4 regions of the Lactobacillus sp. 3B(2020) genome follow, and region 3 is predicted to be linked to each of the others. Evidence: predicted binding sites of a transcription regulator. Region 3 holds the regulator's gene; each other region holds the start of a gene.

What was found. Region 3 encodes NrdR, which represses ribonucleotide reductase genes. Its sites were predicted from a motif close to ACACNATATATNGTGT; they were not measured.
Region 1: the regulator NrdR is predicted to act here: its motif matches at 3,618-3,633, upstream of nrdH (glutaredoxin-like protein NrdH).
Region 2: the regulator NrdR is predicted to act here: its motif matches at 2,842-2,857, upstream of pnuC (nicotinamide riboside transporter PnuC).
Region 4: the regulator NrdR is predicted to act here: its motif matches at 2,577-2,592, upstream of nrdD (anaerobic ribonucleoside-triphosphate reductase).

Annotation. Positions count from the first base shown of each region.
Region 1 is NZ_CP047410.1:439,926-445,676, reverse strand. Features, by position in the region: one part of gene prfB (peptide chain release factor 2) at 1-32, opposite strand, end outside; one part of gene prfB (peptide chain release factor 2) at 34-105, opposite strand; gene secA (preprotein translocase subunit SecA) at 197-2,563, opposite strand; RNA gene ffs (signal recognition particle sRNA small type) at 2,835-2,921, opposite strand; gene tadA (tRNA adenosine(34) deaminase TadA) at 2,986-3,480, opposite strand; gene nrdH (glutaredoxin-like protein NrdH) at 3,736-3,960, shown strand; gene nrdE (class 1b ribonucleoside-diphosphate reductase subunit alpha) at 4,141-5,751, shown strand, end outside.
Region 2 is NZ_CP047410.1:2,105,442-2,111,192, reverse strand. Features, by position in the region: gene GTO83_RS10425 (M13 family metallopeptidase) at 1-1,239, shown strand, start outside; gene GTO83_RS10420 (O-acetyl-ADP-ribose deacetylase) at 1,245-1,751, shown strand; gene pnuC (nicotinamide riboside transporter PnuC) at 2,039-2,788, opposite strand; gene greA (transcription elongation factor GreA) at 3,015-3,491, opposite strand; gene GTO83_RS10405 (hypothetical protein) at 3,566-3,889, shown strand; gene GTO83_RS10400 (transporter substrate-binding domain-containing protein) at 3,982-4,779, shown strand; gene GTO83_RS10395 (amino acid ABC transporter permease) at 4,859-5,554, shown strand; gene GTO83_RS10390 (amino acid ABC transporter ATP-binding protein) at 5,558-5,751, shown strand, end outside.
Region 3 is NZ_CP047410.1:771,969-777,719, forward strand. Features, by position in the region: gene polA (DNA polymerase I) at 1-735, shown strand, start outside; gene mutM (bifunctional DNA-formamidopyrimidine glycosylase/DNA-(apurinic or apyrimidinic site) lyase) at 881-1,720, shown strand; gene coaE (dephospho-CoA kinase) at 1,713-2,306, shown strand; gene nrdR (transcriptional regulator NrdR) at 2,361-2,843, shown strand; gene GTO83_RS03750 (DnaD domain protein) at 2,836-4,209, shown strand; gene dnaI (primosomal protein DnaI) at 4,224-5,171, shown strand; ribosomal protein L20 leader region at 5,222-5,352, shown strand; gene infC (translation initiation factor IF-3) at 5,396-5,751, shown strand, end outside.
Region 4 is NZ_CP047410.1:668,373-674,123, reverse strand. Features, by position in the region: gene nrdG (anaerobic ribonucleoside-triphosphate reductase activating protein) at 1-350, opposite strand, end outside; gene nrdD (anaerobic ribonucleoside-triphosphate reductase) at 295-2,493, opposite strand; gene GTO83_RS03240 (Dyp-type peroxidase) at 3,261-4,202, opposite strand; gene GTO83_RS03235 (amino acid ABC transporter substrate-binding protein) at 4,611-5,447, opposite strand; gene GTO83_RS03230 (amino acid ABC transporter ATP-binding protein) at 5,455-5,751, opposite strand, start outside.

The DNA of each region.
Region 1 (5,751 bases), 330 kb from region 3:
ATTGCGATGCTTTCATTTAAGGCATCTAAGTCAAAGAGACCTCCCGAAGCGCGCAATCATTGCTTGTATGGCTTCTAATTGTTTTTTAACTTCACTTAGTTCCATAAAATTCTGCTCCTTTAAAAGAAAACCGGGCGAACCGGATCGCAAAGTTCCCCTTGCGACTGGGGTTCCACCCGATCGTAATTCTTTATTTTTACCGTGTTACATTTTGGCGAATCTCAGACTTCATAAAGAGCCGAGTCGTTTCGTATTCAATGTCGGCAATCATTTGTTCGAACATGTGATAACCAGCGGTTTGGTACTCAACCAGTGGGTTTAACTGACCATACCCCCGCAAACCGACTGATTGCCGGAATTGATCCATTTCATCGATATGGTCGGTCCAATGAGAATCAACCACCCGGAGGATAACTACTTTTTCAAACTCAAGCATTTGCGCCGCATCATAAAGTTGGCGTTGTTTATCTTTGTAAACTCCTTCAGCTAAACTCATTAAGTAGTCCACAATTTGATTAGCATCCTTACCAACGAGATCCCGCATACTAATTTGATCTGGCTTTACCAAGACTTCCGTTGCAAAGTCAAGAATGCCTTGAAGTTGCCAATCTTCAGGATTACCAAGGGTGTGTTGGTCGACTTCCCGTTGAATAGTCCGCTTAACCATTGGCATTAAGACCCACTTCAAAGATTTCTTTTCGGTAATGACTTGTTGCCGTTCTTTATAGATGATTTCCCGTTGTTCCCGCATCACATCGTCATATTGCAAGACGTTCTTCCGGGAGTCGTAGTTGTTCCCTTCAACCCGTTTTTGCGCAGATTCAACTTGCCGAGTTAAGAAACGACTCTTGATCACCGCATCTTCACCTTCAACCTTCATCCGATCCAAGAAGGCCTTGATCCGATCACCACCGAACCGCTTCATTAAATCATCTTCAAGGGAAAGGTAGAACTGAGATAAACCAGGATCCCCTTGGCGACCAGAACGTCCCCGAAGTTGGTTATCAATCCGCCGGGATTCGTGGCGTTCCGTCCCAATAACGGCAAGACCGCCTAGTTCCTTAACACCAGGGCCAAGCTTAATATCAGTCCCCCGCCCAGCCATGTTGGTAGCAATTGTAACCGCCCCAACTTGACCAGCGTTCTTAACGATTTCTGCTTCCTTAGCGTGGTTCTTAGCATTCAAGACCACGTGAGGAATCTTTTCCTTATCCAACAAGTGGGAAAGATACTCCGAAGTTTCAACAGCAACCGTTCCGACAAGGACTGGTTGACCCTTTTCATGCAGCTTCTTAATCCGTCTTACCACGGCCGCGAACTTACTTTCCAAAGTTGGATAAAGCAGGTCTGGTTCATCCTTCCGCGCTACAGGCCGGTTAGTCGGAATGGTAATGGTTTCCATATTGTAAATTTCCCGAAATTCTTCCATTTCGGTTCGCGCCGTCCCGGTCATCCCAGCTAGCTTACTGTACATCCGGAAAAGGTTTTGGTAGGTAATATTGGCCATCGTCTTATTTTCTTCTTGAATTTCGACGTGTTCCTTAGCTTCAATTGCTTGGTGTAAACCATCAGAGAATCGCCGACCTTCCATTACCCGACCGGTAAAGGAATCAACGATCAAGACTTCACCATCGGAAACTACGTAGTCCTTGTCCTTAAGCATGATGTAGTTAGCCCGCAAGGCTTGATCCAAGTGGTGAGTTAAGGCGGTGTTATCAGGATCATAAAGGTTCTTTAAGTTAAAGTACTTTTCCGCTTTTTGGATCCCTTGGTCTGTCAAAGAAACGGTCTTGGATTCAAGGTCAATCTTGTAGTCGTCCTCGTTCTTTAATTTCTTTACAAACCGGTCAGTCTGTTGGTAAAGCTTTGAAGTCCCTGTCCCGGGACCAGAAATAATCAATGGCGTCCGGGCTTCATCGATTAAGATTGAGTCAACTTCATCAACGATGGCATAATTTAATCCCCGTTGAACTTGATCTTCTTGGTAAACCGCCATGTTATCACGAAGATAGTCAAATCCAATTTCACTGTTCGTGGAATACATGATGTCACACTTGTAGGCTTCCCGCTTCTCATCCGGCGTCTTTTCCGCACCGTTAACCCCGACAGAGCAACCTAACCAGTGATAAAGTTGTCCCATTTCTTCGGCGTCCCGTTGCGAAAGATATTCATTAACCGTAATAACGTGAACCCCTTTTCCACTTAGGGCATTTAAGTAAACCGGCATCGTAGCCGTTAAGGTCTTCCCTTCACCGGTTTTCATTTCGGCAATGTTCCCTTCATGGAGAACAATTCCCCCCATGATCTGCACGTGGAATGGGTAGAGACCTAAAACCCGTTTTGCTCCTTCACGGGCAACCGCGAAGGCTTCTGGTAAGATCTTGTCAAGGTCTTCTCCTTGTTCTTGCACACGCTTCTTAAATTCGGTTGTTTTAGCTTTTAATTGATCATCCGTTAGTTTCGCCATCTGATCGGCATAACTTTCAACCTTATTTGCGATTTTATTGATCCGCCGAAGTTCTCGCCGGTCACTTTCAATCCACTTTCTAAGTATGTTCGCCATTAATGCGTCCTGTCCTTCCCCAAATAAATTTGCCGGTGTAGGATTAAAATCCTAAAATACCCGGTATTTTTCCATTCTAATTTAAATTCACATTTTTAATTCTACCATGTTCAAGAAGTTTTTGAAAATGATTGCTTTCTTTCATAACGATGTTTTATTTATCTTAAGAAAATTAAAAAGAGGCTAAGAAGAAACACGAGTTTCTTCTTAGCCTCTTTTTTATCTCCGAATGTTACTCAGAAACGTCAGTCGAAAATCACGACCATTTCCTATGTACATAAAGCACAAGCCGGAGCATCCTTAGTGCTGCTACCTTCCGGTCCTGACACGATTCGCGAGTCCAACCTTGCTTTATGGCCTTACGGCACTTACTACTTTACCTTATCTATAGAAGAAATGCTAGTCAAAACTTAAATTATTTTTTAATTAGCGATTTCTTTTTGACGTTTACGCTCTGCTTTCCGCTTTTTCCGAATCATCCGAAAAAAATGACGGAGCATGTCACCACATTCAGTTGCCAAAACCCCACTTTTAACTTCAACTTGATGATTTAATCGCTCATCTTGAAGTAGATGATATAAAGAATCAACTGCTCCGGCTTTAGGATCAGGAGCCGCATAAATTACTCGCTTAATCCGTGAATTAATAATGGCCCCACTACACATAATGCAAGGCTCTAGTGTCACATAGAGATCGCAATCTTCAAGTCGCCAACTTCCCAAATTCTGACATGCCTCCATAATTGCAAGTACCTCGGCGTGATAAGTTGCGTCTTGAAATTTTTCACGCATATTATGGCCACGACCAATAATTTTTTCATCATGAACAACCACTGCTCCAATTGGAACCTCACCTAAAATTTCTGCTTGCTCTGCTTCTGCCATGGCGGCGCGCATATAATCGATTTCTGTCATCATTTTTAAATTTCACCCACTGTTTTTTATTCCGATTCAGTGTATAATGAATTTTCGTTGGGTGCCAACTTTAAATGACCTAAAATTCATTTTGAAAAAAATTTTGGCCCCTGTGAAAGCGAAATAAAAGCCGAATTAATACACCATATCTTGTATTTAGTTTTTATTTAACTACGAGATATGGTGTTTTTTGGATTGATTTTTCCCAAAAATCGGCTATACTTTAAAACATCAAATTCGTATTAGGGGGATTTAATTATGGTAACCGTTTTTTCAAAAAATAATTGCGTACAGTGCAAGATGACGAAGCGTTTCTTAGAACAGCACAACGTTAACTTCATAGAACACAACATTGATGAACAACCAGAATATATTAACTCATTAAAGGCTGAAGGTTTTAAGGCAACCCCAGTTGTTAAATTACCTGACGGTGTTGCTTTCACTGGTTTCCGGCCAGACATGCTTAAGAAGTTGGCTTTCTAGGGTCCCCCAGATAAATTGCTGGGGCGTGCCCCGGCAGCCCTACCATAGAGTAGTAGGCGCCTTTGCCTACGCTCTTTTTTGTGAGGTTTATCCTTAACTGGCCTCAAGGGGTGGAACTATCGAAACTTTATTCCACTTCTTTTCCTATATATATTATTAATAAATTGTACGGAGGAAAACATGGCACTTTCTGATATTGATATGACGCAAGTCAAGTACTTTGATTTAAATAATGAAATCAATTTGCCTAAGAATGGACAAATCCAATTAAATAAGGACAAAGAGGCCCTTGAAAACTTTCTAGAAGTTAACGTTTACCCCAACACCAAAAAATTTGGTTCCGTTGAAGAACGGTTAAACTGGTTGATTGATCACGACTATTTAGAAAAGGAATTCATTGAAAAGTACTCAATGACCTTCATCACTCGTTTGTATGACTACCTAAAAGGGATTAACTTCCATTTTCATTCCTTTATGGCGGCCTACAAGTTCTACGCCCAATATGCAATGCGGACAAACGATAAGGAGTACTACTTGGAAAACTACATTGACCGGGTAGCAATGAATGCTCTGTACTTAGCTGATGGGGATGAAGAGCTTGCCATGGATCTCGCTGACGAATTAATCCATCAACGCTACCAACCAGCTACCCCAACCTTCTTAAACGTTGGGCGGAAGCGCCGGGGAGAGTTTGTTTCCTGCTTTGAAATCCAAGCCACTGATAATATGAATACAATCGGCCGGACGATCAACTCTGCCCTCCAACTCTCTAAAATTGGTGGTGGAGTCGGCATTAACTTAACTAACCTCCGGGAAGCCGGCGCCCCAATCAAAAAAATTAAGGGTGCAGCCAGTGGCGTGGTACCAGTTATGAAATTATTGGAAGATGCTTTCTCATACTCCAATCAGCTTGGCCAACGGCAAGGAGCTGGTGTTGTTTACATTTCAGTTTTCCATCCTGATATTGTGGCATTTCTATCTGCCAAAAAAGAAAATGCGGATGAAAAAATTCGACTCAAGACCCTTTCCTTAGGGATTACGGTACCTGATAAGTTCTACGAATTAGTTGAAAAGGGTGAAAAAATGGCCCTCTTCAGCCCATATGATGTGGAACGAGTTTATGGTAAGCCATTCGCCTACGTTGATATCACCAAGGACTACGACAAATTAGTCGCTAATGATGAAATCACCAAAAAGTGGATTGATGCTCGGGAACTTGAAGACGAAATTTCAAAACTCCAACAAGAATCTGGTTACCCATACATTGTTAACATCGACACTGAAAACCGAAACAACCCCGTTAACGGGAAAATTATCATGAGTAACCTCTGTTCTGAAATTGCCCAAGTTCAAGCCCCTTCAGTTGTGGCTGATGATCAATCTTACGATATCTTAGGGACTGACGTTTCATGTAACCTTGGTTCCACCAACGTTGCTAACTTAATGGAAAGCCCCGACTTCGGACGGTCTGTCCGGGCAATGATGCGGGCATTGACCACAATCTCTGATGCGGAAAGTTTAACGGTGGTTCCTTCAATTCGGAAAGGAAATGACCTTTACCACTCAGTTGGACTCGGCGCAATGGGGCTTCACGGATTCTTAGCTAAGCACCATATCCAGTACGGGAGTCCAGTAGCAATTGAATTTACTAGTGTTTACTTTATGTTGCTAAACTACTGGACTTTGGTTGCTTCCAACGAATTGGCCCGCGAAAAGGGTGAAAGTTTCTACGAATTCGATAAGAGTACTTACGCTGATGGTTCATACTTTGACAAGTACCTCAACCAAGAC
Region 2 (5,751 bases), 820 kb from region 3:
GCTGACTTTGTCGCCCATACTGATCAACTGGAATTAGGACAAGTGATTACAAGCTTAGTAGGTACAAAGCCAAGCCAAATTATTGTTACCGAACCAGCTTATTATGAAGCTTTAAACGATATTTTGACCGGCCATTTTGCCGAATTTAAGGCTTGGCTTGTGGTTAACCGGGTAACGGGGGAAGCTGGTTTCTTAAGTGATGACTTCCGGATTCTTGCCGGTGAATACGGTCGGGCACTTTCTGGAAATAAAGAAGCACCAAACCAACAAAAGTATGCTTATCGTCTTACGAATGGGATCTTTAGTCAAGTAGTCGGTGGTTATTATGCTCATAAATACTTTGGCGCTGAGGCTAAGGCTGACGTTGAACACATGGTTCACCAAATGATTACCGTTTATGAGGAACGTTTACAGAAAAATGATTGGCTGAGCCCAGCTACCCGGCAAAAAGCAATTACGAAGCTTGAACATTTGGGGGTTCAAGTCGGTTACCCAGATAAGATTCCGGCAATTTATGATCAACTAAAAGTCAACCCAGCTAAACCTTTATTGGAAAATTTAGTTGGTATGAGTAAAGTTGTTGCTAAGGATCAATTTGCCCATTTTGGTAAGCCGGTTGATCGGATGAAGTGGGAAATGAGCCCAGCCACGGTCAATGCTTATTTCCATCCATTTAAGAATATTATTGTTTTCCCGGCCGCTGTTCTTCAAGCACCTTTCTATAGTTTGAAACAAAGTAGTAGTCAAAATTATGGGGGGATTGGAGCCGTAATTGCTCACGAAATTTCCCATGCTTTTGATAACAATGGTTCCTTGTTTGACGAGTACGGGAATTTGAATAACTGGTGGACCAAAGAAGATGCGGCCCATTTTAAACAATTAGCGCAAGCGATGATTGATGAGTTTGATGGTTTACCGTTTGCTGGTCAAAAAGTAAATGGGAAGTTGACGGTTTCCGAAAATATTGCTGACGCTGGCGGCTTGAGTTGTGCCCTAAGTGCCGCTAAAAAAGAAGCAGGTTTTGATGCCCAGGCTTTCTTTATTAACTGGGCTCGGATTTGGCGGACGAAGGCTCGGAAAGAATATCAACAATTGTTGCTCTCGATTGATGTTCATGCACCCCAGAAGTTACGGGCAAATGTGCAAGTTAAGAATCTAGCTGATTTTTATGAAGCCTTCGATATCCAACCAAGTGACCCGATGTACTTGGCACCAGAAAAACGAGTTAATATTTGGTGATCATCATGGCTAAGTTTACGGTTAAACTTGGCGATATTACCAAGGAAAAAGTTGATGCAATTGTTAATGCGGCGAATACAACCTTACTGGGAGGCGGTGGCGTCGATGGCGCTATTCACCGGGCAGCTGGCCCAGCATTAAACGTTGCTTGTGCTCGTTTTCATGGTTGCCCGACTGGAGAAGCACGGATTACGCCGGGCTTTGAACTACCAGCTCACTACATTATTCATACACCTGGGCCAATTTGGCAGGGTGGTAACCATAATGAAGCAATTTTACTAGCTAATTCATATCGGAACAGTTTGAAATTAGCAATCAAAAATGGTTGCCAAACGGTCGCTTTTCCTTCAATTAGTACGGGTGTCTATGCTTATCCCCTAGAAGAAGCGGCTAAGGTTGCAGTGAAAACGATCAAAGCGGTATTAGAGCGGTACCCACAACTCGAAGTAACAATGGTTTGTTTCGATTTACAAACCTATCAAGCATACTTAGGTGCTATGAAGAGAAAGTAAAGAGAATGGAAAAAGCTCCTTGAAGCCTGGTTGGGATAAGCAGAACGAAGGTTGATCCATTAGAATCGTCCTTTCGTTCGCCCTTATCCGTTAAGGCCGTGTTTTAGAGCGAACCAGCCAACTGGTTTGGCGTTTGTGAGCCCATGCAAGGGTGCGACCGCTAGGGAAGCAACGGCCATTCAGCTACTGCTTTGACCGTGGTTGCTAAGTAACCTTCGGAGATGACAAAAAGGCCGGGAAGAAACTTCAGTTTCTCCCCGGCCTTTTTTGTTTCACATGAAACATCACTATTCTAAGCCAATTGATTTGGCATAAGCACTTTCTTGAGCGGTTACGCGTTGTCGTTCTTTTTCGTTGTACCACGGTGAAATGGTAAAGGCTAAAACATCATTAATTAGGTAAATAGAGCTATTAATTGCCATTGCTAGGGTTGCGGATCCCTGTCGAAATGAAACAAACCAGAGTACTAATTGGGCAAGCCCTGAAGCTAACCACCAGAAGTATTGGTTGTTAAACCGAAGGAAACAAATTACGCCGGCAGTTAAACTAATTGAGAAACTAATGGCGTCAATCCACGGCCGGGGATCATCAGTAAAACGGCCAATCAGGCTTCCTGATACTAGGTAAACCGCAATAGTTGCCAGAATTGCAATTGTCCAACTTTTGACAGTAAAGTGGCGGATCTTGGCCGCCATATTGACATTCCAGTTAGCAGAAAGAAGGACTGGAATATCCAGAGTAATGACATAGGCAAGTTGTTCAAGAATGCTAAGGTAGTTTTTAGCATTTAAACCTGCGATGATAAAACAGATTGCAGATAAAATTCCAAGCCAACCATTAACGGACTTAGCAGCGTTGATGGCTAATACGCATAGAACACCAAGGGTAGTTCCAATAAAAGTAATTACAGTCACCCAAGTGATGGGCGCGTTAACTAAGGTCATTAATTGGCATCCAAGACTAAAGTAAAATAGATAGTAGTTCTGCTTGGGCCAACCTTTTAATTGGTGGGTTAGGAAGTTAATATAATTTGTCATTCGTCATCATCCTCTTCGTCTCTTTTCTAGATCTTGTGTTTTAAACGAGTTAAATACAAGATATTGTGTCTGAAAGACAACGAAAACTAGTATAGCAGTTTAAGCTTAGAAAACAAGCGGATTTATGTTAATTAATCGAATGATATGTTGTTGAAGTTACTTCCTTAGTTTTAATGAAATCCTTTTCTTTTAAATTTGAAAAAGTTTTATGATTAATTTAGTCTTCTTAGTTAGCTAATCGAATGCTAAGAATCTTAACTTGATAATTACCATCAGGGGCAGGAACGGTAACGATTGCGCCTGCTTGTTGATGACTAATTGCATTACCAAGTGGTGAATCAAAAGCGAGCTTGTTAGCTTGGAGATTTGCTTCTTGGCGGCCAACTAATTGGTATTCGGTTTGACTATGATCATCTAAAAACTCAATTGTTACGAAGCTACCGAGATCAATTTTTTCGTCTTTTCGAGGATTGATAATCTGCGCATATTTGAGTTGTTTATCAAGATAGCGAAGGCGACTTTCCAAGTGACGTAAGTCCCGTTTAGCACTACTATATTCTGTATTTTCCGAAAGATCGCCTAAAGCGCGAGCGGCTTTTAGGCGAGCAATTAGCGTTGGGCGTTTTTGCTTTAGGGTTTCAATTTGGGCTTCAATTTCGTGATATCCGTCTGGGGTCATTTTCTGAAAATAAATTTCTGTCATTTTTTCACCTCAATTTGTTTTCACCATAATTATGGTAAGATGGAAGGCGAAAAACAAGTGGAAGGGAGAAAATCATGAGTGTTGAAGTACCAGAAAACATGGAAGAAGTCGCAATGAAGATTGCCCAACACCAAGTTCGTGGTGAACAATTGAGTGTTCAAAAAGTAATTGAAGATGCGGTAAAGGAAATTCTTCAGGCCTTTATGGATGAAGCTTTAGAAGGCCACTATGATGATGTTAAGCTTGAAGGCCAAACATTAGTCGTCTATGACTTTATGGGTGAAAAGGAAGGCCAAGTTACGCCAGAAAAAGACTGGGTAACGGATTTCCAAACGGATGCTGATGCGGTGATTGATCGCTTAGAGGAGGCGGTTGGAAAAATCGTGCGGGGACGATAAAATTTAGCTCCTTTGCTTGACCTTTCTTAAGGCTTTCGTTAGAATTAACTTATTATTTGTAAGTTTTTTAAAAATAAAGGAGGATTTTCCCGATGAAAAAATGGATGAAACGCTTGGAAATTGCAGTTGCCGGGGTATTGATGGTAGTGGGCTTGGCAGCGTGTGGTAAACAAGCTAATTCCAGTCAACCACAATTGGTTAAGAAGGGAACCATCACTGTTGGGATGGAAGGAACTTATGCTCCTTACTCCTACCGGGAAAACGGGAAATTAACTGGTTTTGAAGTCGAATTGGCACAAAAGCTTGGTAAGAAGATGGGGTACAAGGTAAAGATTGTCCCAACCAAGTGGGATTCATTAATTGCCGGAGTTGGTTCCAAAAAATTGGATATGGCAATTAACGACATTGCGATGACTCCTGACCGGAAAAAAGCTTATCTTTTCTCTGACCCTTACATTTACTCAAAGTCCGCTTTGATTATGAAGAAGGATAATACAACCATTAAGTCAATCAATGATATTAAAGGTAAGAAGATTGCTGCCGCCACTGGAACGGCAAATGCTGATAACGTTAAGAAGTTTAAGGGCCAAACTGTTGCTTCAAGTGACTTTTCGACTGCAATGAGTCTAATTCGGCAGGGACGAGTTGAAGCGGCTTTGAATTCTAAAGAAGCCTTTCTTTACTACCAAAAGTCAACTGGTGCAAGTGATTTGAAGTATGCTGAAGTACCAACTAACAAGATTCCGGAACAATCGATTGGGATTTTGATGGGTAAGAATAATAAAGGACTTCAAAAGAAGGTTAATAAGGCCTTGGCTGAATTACGGAAAGATGGAACGTTAAAGCAATTATCTGAAAAGTACTTTAATGGTAATATCACTAATAAGTAACTCAGATAAGGACTAGAATTGGGTCGTGGCAAAGGGGAACTTTTGTTACGGCCCTTTTGCAAATTAGAAAGGAATGCTTATGTGGGAAATTATTCGAAGTACCACCCCAGAAATTGTGTGGGCGGGAATTAAATATACTATTCCAATTGCGGTGATATCATTTGCAATTGGGTTAGTGATTGCAGCGATTACAGCTTTGATCCGAATCTCGAAGCCACGTGGAAATGGTTTAGTAAAGGGGATTTGGTACCTTGGTAAATTGATTTTCTCTTTTTATGTTTGGCTTTTCCGGTCAACACCATTACTAGTTCAATTGTTTATTGTTTTCTTTGGATTACCAAATATTGGTATTCAGTTTAATGCTTGGACGGCTGGAATTATTACCTTCTCCTTAAATACCGGAGCGTATGCTTCAGAAACGATTCGGGGAGCGATTAGTTCGCTACCAAGTTCACAGTGGGAAGCAGCCTATTCATTGGGAATGACGTATTCTCAGGTGCTTTTCTTAATCATCTTCCCCCAAGCGTTACGGGTGGCGCTACCACCACTTTCAAACTCATTTATTGGCCTAGTTAAGGATACTTCTTTGGCAAGCTCAATTACGATTTTAGAAATGTTCATGGTTAGTCAACAAATCGCTTCGCATAACTATCAACCATTACTAATGTATTCGATTGTAGCAGCGGTTTATGCCGTTTTCTGTACAATTTTAACAATCCTACAGCATCTGTTAGAAAAAAGGGCCAACCGGTATGAGGTTGCCGAGGGGGAATAAGGAATGATTAAGTTAACGAACGTTGATAAACAATACAAAGAACATCATGCATTGGATAATATTACTGTTGAATTTCCAGAAAAGGAAACGACGGTGATTTTAGGTCCATCGGGCGCTGGAAAATCAACGTTGTTACGGGCAATTAATCTTTTGGAACGCCCACAAAAGGGAATGATGACCATTGGTGATTTAACCGT
Region 3 (5,751 bases):
CGGAAAGCTTTTGTTCCTAGTCAACCAGGATGGAAGATTTTCTCTGCCGATTACTCGCAAGTGGAATTACGGGTCTTAGCCCATGTAACAGGTGATCATAACCTACAACAAGATTTTATTAATGGGGAAGATATTCATGCGGCCACGGCTCGACGGATTTTCCACCTATTGCCAGGAGAAAAAGTTGACCCAAATATGCGGCGCCAAGCTAAGGCGGTTAATTTTGGAATTGTCTACGGAATCTCTGATTTTGGATTAGCCCAAAACATCCACGTTTCTCGGAAACAAGCCCATGATTTTATTGAAGCTTACTTTGAAGAATTTCCGGGCGTAGCAAAATATGTTAAGGAAATTGTTGAAGTTGCGCGTAAACAAGGCTATGTTGAAACAATTACTCACCGGCGGCGTTATTTACCAGATATTAATGCCAAGAGCTTTAATATACGTTCTTTTGCTGAAAGGACGGCGATGAATACGCCGATTCAGGGTAGTGCTGCTGATATCATTAAAATCGCGATGATTAAGATGCCAAAAGAGTTGGCAAAACAGCATCTTAAAGCTAAGATGTTGCTACAAATTCACGACGAATTGGTCTTTGAAGCCCCAGAAGAAGAAATTCCAGTCTTGGCTGAATTGGTTCCAAAGGTAATGGATTCAGCAATGGAGCTCGCAGTACCTTTGAAAGTTGAGAAAAAGGTGGGCGATACTTGGTATGATCTTAAAAAGTTAGATTAGTGAATAAAAGTTTAGAGGATGGGAAAGTCATAGCCTTGTATGGTGGACTTTTCCATTCTCTTTTTAGTTTCAGCCCAGATACTTGAGAACTAAGACTAATTTTAACTATAATAAATATAAATAAATCAAAAGGTAGGCGGAGATTGTGCCAGAATTACCAGAAGTAGAAACTGTTCGGCGGGGGTTAATGCGGATTGCTGCGGGACGGCAAGTTAACGGGATTGATATATATTATCCAAAAATGATTGAAAATTCAGTTGAAAATTTTAAAGAAGCTTTGATTGGACAAACAATTGAACGAATTGATCGGCGCGGAAAGTACTTACTTTTTCGTTTTTCAAATGACTTAACAATGATCTCGCACTTGCGAATGGAAGGAAGTTATTTTAACCAAAAAACGGGGACTGCAATTGATAAGCATGTTCACGTGTTATTTCATTTTACTGATGGTACTGATTTAGGCTATCGGGATACCCGTAAGTTCGGACGGATGCATTTGGTTAAAACCGGAACAGAAATGCAGTATGGCGGCTTGGCAAAGATTGGTCCCGAACCAACTGAAGAAGATCTTAAACTTGATTATTTAGTAAAGATTATGAAAAAGTCCCATAGTAAGATTAAACCTTTCTTACTCAATCAAGCCCATGTAGCCGGTCTCGGAAATATTTATGCAGATGAAGTCCTGTGGGAAACTCAGATCAATCCCGAAGAACCCACAAACCAAGTATCAGAAGCGAAAATTGCTAAGTTACGTGAAAACATCATTCATGAATTAGCCCGGGCAACCGAACATCATGGAACAACAGTCCACTCTTTTAAGAATGCTTTTGGGGATGCTGGAAAATTCCAAAATGAATTGGATGTTTATGGCCGAGGCGGTGAAAAATGCCACCGGTGTGGAACTAAGCTCGTTAAGATTAAGGTTGCCCAACGAGGAACGACTTTCTGTCCCCGTTGTCAACCATTGGTAAAAGCCGATGACTAAGGTTTTAGGCTTAACTGGGGGGATTGCAACCGGTAAATCAACGGTGTCAAAATATCTTGCGCAAAAAGGAGCGGTAATTATTGATGGTGACTTAATTGCCCGCCGGGTAGTGGAACCCCATCAACTGGGCCTAAAGCGGTTGGTAGCGGCTTTTGGTTCCCAAATTTTAGCTTCGGATGGGACTTTGCTACGAGCCAAATTGGGGGAAATGGTCTTTGGCGATGCGCAAGCAGAAACAAAGCTAAATCAAGCTTTAGGGCCAATTATTCACCAAGAGTTTTGTGTGGATTTAAAAAAGGCCAGGGCCAATCAAGTGAAATTAGTGGTTTTAGATATTCCACTCTTATTCGAAGGGGGATACGAGACCATGTGTGATGCCGTAATGGTTGTTGCTGTTAAGCCGGCAACTCAATTAAAACGATTAATGGCGCGCAATCATTATAATAAGGCAACGGCACAAGCTCGGATTAATGCCCAATGGCCGCTCGAGCAGAAACAAGAGCTAGCGAATGTGGTGATCGATAATGAAGGATCGATAATGAATACCTACTTGCAAGTTGATAATTGGCTGTTTAAGTGGCTTTAATAATGCTATAATAAAATGAACCTATTGAGTTAAGGAATAATTAGGAGGTTAGTGATGATTTGTCCACATTGTCATCATAACGGCTCGCGAGTTGTTGACAGTCGTCCGAGCGAAGATGGGACTTTTATCCGGCGGCGCCGCGAATGCATGAATTGCGGCTTTCGCTTTACTACCTTTGAACGATATGAAGAGACCCCACTTTTGGTAATTAAAAAGGATGGAACCCGCCAAGAATTTAGCCGGCAAAAAGTTTTGAATGGCTTAGTACGTTCAGCAGAAAAGCGACCCGTTAGTATGGAAAAATTAACTGATATTGCTTCAAATGTTGAATCCCGGGTCCGGCGGCTTGGAGAAAATGAGGTTTCAAGCCAGGTGATTGGCGAATTTGTGATGAATGAGTTACAAGAGGTTGATCAGATCGCTTATATTCGTTTTGCTAGCGTTTATCGGCAATTTAAAGATGTTGATACCTTTATGAATGAACTTAAATCGGTCATGGATAAACAACATCATCAAACGGAGACCAATGATGATTGAACGTGCCCCGATAACTCCTAAAACGGGATACTTAGTTAGTGCCAATCCGAAGTTTGTTGGGCTTTTGCAAACATCTTTTTTGCCCTTCTATCAGCCCCTGCTTGGCGCTGATGCATTAGGGCTTTTTTTAGCTTTAAGTGACTTAGTTAAACCAAACCCGGTCTTAACAAAACGACAACTGGTCAGTACTTTGCTAGTTCGTTTAAACATTGGTTTACCTGCCTTTTCGCGGGCTCTTGACCGCTTAGAAGGTTTGGGGTTGATAAAAACTTACCAATTAAGCGATGAATTAGGAGTAACCCTCGTTTTTGAGGTTCAACCACCACTAACCCCAGTTGAATTAATTAACGATGATTTGTTATCTGTTTTATTATTGCAACAAGTCGGGGCAAATGAATTTAATCACTTGGTTCAACGGGCAAAGGAGAATTTTTTTGATCCTAGCCAACTAAAACAAGTTACGAAAAGTTTCTTTACTGTTTTTAAACCGGATCCAAGTACGCAAGCTAAAGATGACCAGGCAATAACTAAGGCGCGACAATCATTGCCGACTGATCAGACGCCTTCTTTATCGGTGCCAACTGAGAATTTCGATTTTAATTTTTTCCTTCGTCAAGCGGACAGTCTGGGTGTTCCAGAGGATCAATTACGGGAGGCGCAAAAGTTAATTTTGGCAGAGCACCGGTTATATGGTTTTGATGAGCTTCAGTTGGCTAACTTGGCTGCCCGGGCAACGGATCTTGCAACTAATACTTTTAGAAAATTAACTTTTAAAAATGAGGTCCAGCGTGCTAGTCAGCCAGTTCAAACCAAACTTCAAGTTGTCAGTGACAATGAGGACGTAACCGGTTTTTCTCAACCAATGCGCGAACTGGTTCAACTAGCTGATCGATTGGCTCCGATTCCATTCCTTAAGCAAATTAAAGAACAAAAAGGGGGGTTTGTCACCCCGGCTGAGCAACGAGTTTTAATGGAAATTGGGCGTAATAGTAACTTACCAGGAAGCGTATTGAATGTTTTAACTTGGTATTTGTTAGTTGATCAAGGAATGGATAATCTGGTTGCTAACCTAGCAATTTCAATTGCTTCGTCTTGGCAATCCAAAGGAATTAATTCAGCTGCTCAGGCTTTACGGCAAGCACAAAGTCATCAGGAAAAACAACGAGAACGTTTTGATCAACGACAAAATCGCCATTCATCTAATTACAGTAATAAACGACCGCGGATCAAAGAAGAGCTACCAGAATGGGCGAAGAAGTCTGACCATCCAACTAAAGGAAAAAAAGGGGGCGAAGTTGATCCTAAACGGGTTGCCGAAATGAAAAAAATGCTCGCTGATATGAAGAAACATCATAAGCACAACTAAAAGGAGGGATTTAAATGGAATCAGTTAATCAAACGATGGATGGGATCATTAGCCCTCAAGGTGGGGATGAGGCATATCGTAAAATTATGAAAGCAGTCTTTGCCGATCCGGAAGTCCAATCCTTCCTTCGGAATCATCAAGATGAACTTGACCAAGAAAGCATTAACCGAGGGAGCTCTAAGTTATACGAATTTGTTCATGACCGGGACTTGGTTAAACAAGGCAAGGCAAGTGTCGCCCCTGGATATGTTCCGCGGTTAGCGATATCGGCTGGGCAAATTGATGTTGTTTATGTTCCAACTGAACAACTCCGCGCTCAAAGGGCAGCGGCAAAGCAACGATCTTTAGTTGAAACTTTGGCTATGCCTAAGTTTATTGCTAATGCGACCTTTGAAAATGCTTTTCTAGAAGGTGAAAATGCTTCTGAATATCGAAACGTTGCCTTTCAACGTGGCATGCGATTTGTCCATGATTATTCACCAAGTAGCTTTATGCCAGGAATGTATCTAACCGGTGAGTTTGGGGTCGGCAAAACCTTTTTGCTTGGTGCGATTGCCAATGGGCTCGCCAGGGAACGCGGAATTCAATCAATTTTAATTCATTTTCCTACTTTTGCGGTTAGCATGAAGAGCTCAATTGGAAAAAATACAACTGACTTGGAACGGGATCGGATTAAACAGGCTCCAATCTTAATGATCGATGATATTGGTGCCGATGCGATGTCAGCTTGGGTCCGGGATGAAGTTTTGGGTGTGATTTTGGAATACCGGATGCAGATGGAATTACCAACCTTTTTCTCTTCTAATTTTACAATGGTTGAGCTTGAGAAACACTTGGCAGTTGATGTAAAAGGGGATCAAGAACCACTAAAGGCAAAACGGATTATGGAACGAATTCGCTTTTTATCCCGGGAAGTTACGGTTGGTGGTGACAATTTACGACAGAAGTTAGGAAAAATATAAAAAGTTCTTGACTTGGAGTGGTAATTTTTATAGTATATGTAGTGTTGAAAGAAAAAAAGCAGAAGCACCCGCTTCTCGCCTTGGTAATAAACAGGTTGCCGGGCTGATGAGTTGAAGTATGATGGTTGGAATATTACCATTTTACGGCGGGGTGGTGTGCACTCCGCTTTTTTGCTTGCTCTTTCCACTAAAAATATCGGAGGTGTGTTGCCATAGCTCAGGGAATGATTGTCAATAACGGTATTCGGGCCAAGGAAGTTCGGTTAATTGACCAAGATGGTGAACAACTCGGAGTTAAGTCAAAAGAAGAAGCTTTGCGGATGGCAGAAGCTGCTGATCTTGACTTAGTTTTAGTTGCTCCCAAAGCGCGTCCAGCCGTTGCTCGGATTATGGACTACGGGAAGTACCGTTTTGAAATGCAAAAAAAAGAACGGGAAGCGCGGAAGAACCAAAAGACTGTTGCAGTTAAGGAAATCCGCTTAAGTCCCACAATTGATACGAATGATTTTAACGTGAAGTTAGGGCGGGTTCGGAAGTTCATCGAAAAGGGTGACAAAGTTCGAGTCTCGCTTCGCTTCCG
Region 4 (5,751 bases), 100 kb from region 3:
TGCCCAAATTCTTTACGAACGCGTTTAACTAACTGTAGACAAACCTGGGTATTCAAAAATGGTTCGCCACCAAGCAAGGTTAAACCTTGAACGTAGGATTGACTAAGGTCAGTAATGATTTGATCTTCGAGTTCTTGTGTATATGGCTGACCGTAATGAAAATTCTGTGCCGCCACGTTATAACAACCTGGACAATGGAAGGGGCAACCCGAGACATATAAACTACATCTGATCCCTTCGCCATCAACAAAATTAAATGGCTTGTAGTCTGCAATATATTGTTGTGAAAGTTGGTCAGCGCACCATTCTTTCGGCTTCGGATTGTTTGGCTTTCTCAAAGTTTGCGGCATGTTTTACCATCCCTTCTGTCATATTTTTTGCCCGGTGAATAATTTCTTCGTGACGGCCATGAACCATTGGTCGCTGTTGCGGATTACCTAAATAACCACAAGTTCGTTTGACCACATCACAAGTTGCTGGATCATGGTTGCCACATTGGGGACACTCGAATCCCCTAGCAGTGGCTTTAAATTCACCCTTAAAGCCACACTTAAAACATTGATCAATCGCTGTATTCGTTCCTAAATAACCAACATGGTCATAAGCCCAGTCCCAAACTGCTTCGAGTGCTTTTGGATTTTGACGCAAATTTGGATATTCGCAATAGTGAATAAACCCCCCCGCTGCATATTTAGGAAAAGCTTCTTCAAAACTTAGCTTTTCAAACGGGGTTGGGTGCTTACGAACATCATAATGGAAACTATTGGTATAGTATTCTTTATCTGTCACATCTGAAATGCGACCAAACCGTTTAATATCGGCTTGGCAGAAAGTATCGGTTAACGACTCAGCTGGGGTTGAGTAAAGACTAAAATGATATCCTTCTTCAGCTTCCCATTGGTGACAAGCCGCTGCCATCTGTTTAACAATTTTAACTACAAATTGATGAGCCGCTTCGTTTTGCTCCCAACTTGGGCCATAGAAGCTAGCCCCAACTTCATATAACCCAATGTAGCCAAGGGAAACCGTTGCCCGACTATTTTTAAAAACTTCATCAACACTGTCCGTTGGTTTTAGGCGTTTCCCAAATGCTCCATACATATATAGAAGGGGCGCATTTTCTGGTTTTGCTTCCTTGGTCCGCTTAATCCGGTAATCCAAAGCAATCTTTGCTAAATTAAGTCGTTCATCAAGAATTTCCCAAAATAGTTTTTGGTCACCTTTAGCTTCTAGGGCAATCCGGGGTAAATTTAAGGAAACTACCCCTAAATTCATCCGTCCAGAGTTAACTTCTTTCCCGTTTGCAGGATCATGCCACCCCTGTAAAAAACTCCGACAGCCCATCGGGGTCTTAAAACTTCCGGTAATCTTGATAATCTGATCATACATCAACAAATCTGGATACATCCGTTTCGTTGAGCATTCTAACGCCAACTGCTTAATATCATAATTAGGATCTCCAGGATTAAGGTTTAATCCTCGTTTCAAAGTAAAAATTAGTTTTGGAAAAATTGCCGTTCGGTGTTCTTTCCCCAGTCCTTTAATCCGAATTTGTAAAATTGCTTTTTGAATTGCGCGGGCAATCCAAGAAGTTCCCAAACCAAAGTTAATTGTGGTAAATGGCGTCTGACCTTGGGATGAGTATAAAGTATTAATTTCGTACTCTAAGGCTTGCATGGCATCATAAATGTCCTTTTGCGTTTTCCGGCGTGCATAAGCGATTTGCTTATCAGGTGCCACCCACTCTTTGGCATCCCGTAAATGCTTTTGATAATTTATTTTTGCATATGGTTCCAGAAGCTGATCAATCCGGTTAGCTGAGCACCCACCATATTGCAACGAAGCCACGTTCGCAATGATTTGCGACATTTGAGCAGTCGCCGTTTGAATTGATTTCGGTGAATCAACCCAAGCATTTCCGATCTTAAATCCATGAGCTAGCATCTCATCAAAATCAATTAAGCAACAATTTGTTTCCGGCGTAACAGGTGAGTAGTCAAGATCATGCCAATGGAGATCTCCCCGTAAATGGGCCTTAGCCACCACTTCGGGCAACATTTTTAACCCCAGTGCTCGACTGACAACGCCAGCTTCAAGGTCGCGTTGAGTATTAAAAACCTTTGAATCCTTATTGGCATTTTCATGGACAACCCGATCATTTTTCCCAAAAAGCGCTTTTAGTTTTACTTGAGGGTCGGTTGCCTTGGCAAAATTTTCTTCATCGCGTCGCCGATAATCACTATAAATTTTAGCCAAAGCGGGTTGATCATTTGTAATTAAAGTGGCTTTGATCTCGGCGGCAATTTGCTTGGTTTGGATAAGTTTTTGGCCTGAAAATTTCTTAATTAGGTTGGTAACTACTGCATTTTTAACCGTTTTGTTCGCATGAAGCTGATCAAGCACCCAGTTAATTTTGTAGGGGTAAAAGGGCGTCACGGTCTGATCACGCTTTTCAACTTGAACAGTTTTTAAGGTTTCAAGATCTGTTTGCATTTTCTTAGTCCTCACTTCAATCGATAATTAACAGTTTCCATAGTAGCCAAAATGACAATATATAGAAACTCTTGACTTCAAAAGCACTATATGTTGTGTATGAACTAATAGTTTGTAAACTATCCTAATTTCAAAATAATCAAATATCATTTGATATATTAATTAAGCAAGTGGTAACTTATCTTTATCAATGACTCTTATTTTTTATTAGTTTATTTAAACCGGTCTCAATTTTCACAATTTGCTCAATTGATAAACTAACGGACAACTAAAAATAATTTTTCTAAGCTGAAATTTTTATCATGTTTTAATCTGTAGGTTTTAAGAGTGACTACACGGACCACACAAAAAACGACCTTATCCAAAACTGAATAAGATCGTAATGGTAGCTTGGAAGGATAAGACCCTGAAATGCCGATTAGCCATTTTCAAGTATCATCCGTTATCGGTATCAAGACTCACAGTCCTTAGTTGAGGATTAACCCTCTTTTTTAATATCATCTTTTCCTGATTTTTTATTCTTATTTAGGTAATGTCTGGTGTACGCTTATTTTCGCCAACTTTTCTTTTGACTATTCATCTCTGTATGTTACTCAGAAACGGCGGTCAAAACAGCAACTGAATGGGCTTGCAAACGCCAAACAAGTTGGCTGGTTCGCGCCAAGCATGATTCTAATGAATCCACTTTCGTTCTTCTTATCCCATCTGGCCATCGAGGAATTTTTCCCCTCCTCTACTTAGCTTTACTGCTAGTTTAATTGGAAGAATTAAAATTCCCCTTCGGCAATTTGGTCAAGCAGTGGCCGGGAAGGAATGAAGAACAATTGACCACTCAAAATATCAGAGAAAGTCAATAAGAAATCGCTTTGATCAACCATATTTTGTAACATCATTTTGGTTACCGCCCAGTGACGAGAGTAACCAATGAAGTAAGTCCCAGTATTTCCAGAAGCCGGATCAGAATATGGTACATTCATCCGGACAATCTTTTGTTCTTCACCGTCGATTTCTGCCTTAGAAGTTACGTTGTGAGCATTCTTGAACTTTTCTTCGTCATCAAGTTCTAGGTCACTAAACTTCTCCCGACCAATAGCTTTTTCTTGTTCTTCGGTCTTCAAGTGGTTCCAGAAGTCCATGTTATGCCGCCACTTTTGTGCAAAGGCATATGAACCATTTTCAAAGGTCGGATCTTCATCCCCGATAATTGCGTAGTCGGCAGCATCTTCAATTTGTGGTGCTTCAGTCCCATCAATAAAACCGATAATTGCGCGACCTTCAAAGTAACGGAAACCCTTTGTTTCATCAACGACTGTCGTAATATCTTTTAAGAAGCGCCGGAATTGACTCATAGCTTCATATACCACAGCTTCGTCACTAGCCCGAATGTGGAAGAAAAGATCACCCTTAGAAGCTGGCATCTCATACTTTGGCCCCTTAACCGTTTGGTATGTTTCCAATTCCTTTGGTTTTGCTGAACCAGGGAATAGGTAGTCCCAAGCAGCACTACTAAAACCAAATGATCCCTTTAGATCGCCCTTTTCATCACGAATCCGTAAGGAACGCAAAATTGCTTGATAACGGTCAGCAAACTCACAAATTACTTCACGCTCCTTAGCTTGGTCCTTTCGATTTAATTCAAGTACCGTAAATTGAACATGTTGTCCAACATCTTTCCATACATCCTGAGCCTTATTTGGATCCATTGTCATGAGCAATTCCTCCTCAAATTTGATTTACAAGTACATTTTACCACAAAGCGTTTTCATAGCGATAAAAAGGGATCACTTAGTATCAAATTTTAAATAAAAAAGCCAGGAAGAAACGCGTTTCTTCCCGGCCTCCTTGCATCTCCGAATGTTACTCAGTAACTAAGGTCAAAGCAGTAGCTGAATGGCAGTTGCTTCCCTAACGGTCGCACCAACCGATTCAGCCTTGCATGGGCTCACAAACGCCAAACCAGTTGGCTGGTTCGCGCCAAATCACGGCCTTAGTGGATAAGTGCGAACGAAAGTTGATTCTAATGAATCAACCTTCGTCCTTCTTATCCCAACTAGGCCGTCAAGGAGCTTTTTCCCCAACCTCCATTTTTGGGATTAAGCCTTGCAAAAGCAGTTTACCTACTTACCAAGATAATTACTCGAAGTCCCGAACCATTTTTCGTTAATTTTTTTAAGTTGGCCGTTTCTTTGTAATCGTCCAAGGCCTTGATCGATCTTCTTCTTTAAGGTCTTATCCCCTTTCCTTAAACCAACGGCAAAATCATCCACTTCAAAGTTAGGATTAACAATGACTCTAAAGTCTTTTCGATTTTTCTGGTGCCGAATATAGTATTCTGCATAAACTTTATCCATCAAAAGCCCTTGAATCCGGTTAGCATTCAGATCAATAAAGGCATTTGGAAAGGTATCATACAGAACTGGCGTCTTTCCCTTAATAAAATTCTTTAATAATTTTGGTTGAGTATTTAACTCCGTTTGACCCGTCGAACCATTTTGAACCCCAAGGGTTTTTCCTTTCATATCAGCAAAGGTTTTAACCCCATAACTTTTCTTGGTAACTAAGACCTGTTGATTTTGGAGGTATGGTCGACTAAAAGCCACCTTTTTCGCTCGCTCTGGGGTAACTGAATAACCATTCCAAAGGAGATCAATGGTTCCATTGCGGAGTTCAGTTTCCTTCATTGACCAATCAATTGGTTGAAAATCAACTTTAATGCCATATTGCTTGAATACTGCACGAGCTAAATCAACATCATATCCCACAAGCTTACCACTTTTTTCCCGAAAGCCCATTGGAACAAAACTATCATCTAACCCTATTACAACTTTCTTTTGCCGCTCGATCTTTGACCAAGTATCCTGACTGTTTGCCCGTTGAACAACCGACTGACAACCAGCTAAGAAGATTACTGGAAGACAAAGAACGGCCAAAATTAGTAATTTAAACCGTTTCATCCTTAGCTTACCCCTTTTGATCTAATGCTGTAACCTTTAACAACTTATCCGCAATCTTTTCAGCAAAGTCCATATCGTGGGTAACTACTAGTTGAGTCATTCCCTGCTCTTTCAACTTCAAAAGTAAATCAGCTACTTCGTCCCGTAATTGAGGATCGAGGGCACTTGTTGGTTCATCATAACAAAGAATCTTTGGTTTCATCGCCAAGGCCCGGGCAATGGCAACCCGTTGTTTTTGACCACCAGATAGCTGGTACGGATAAAGATCGCTCTTTCCCTCTAGACCAAGTTCGGCTAATAATTC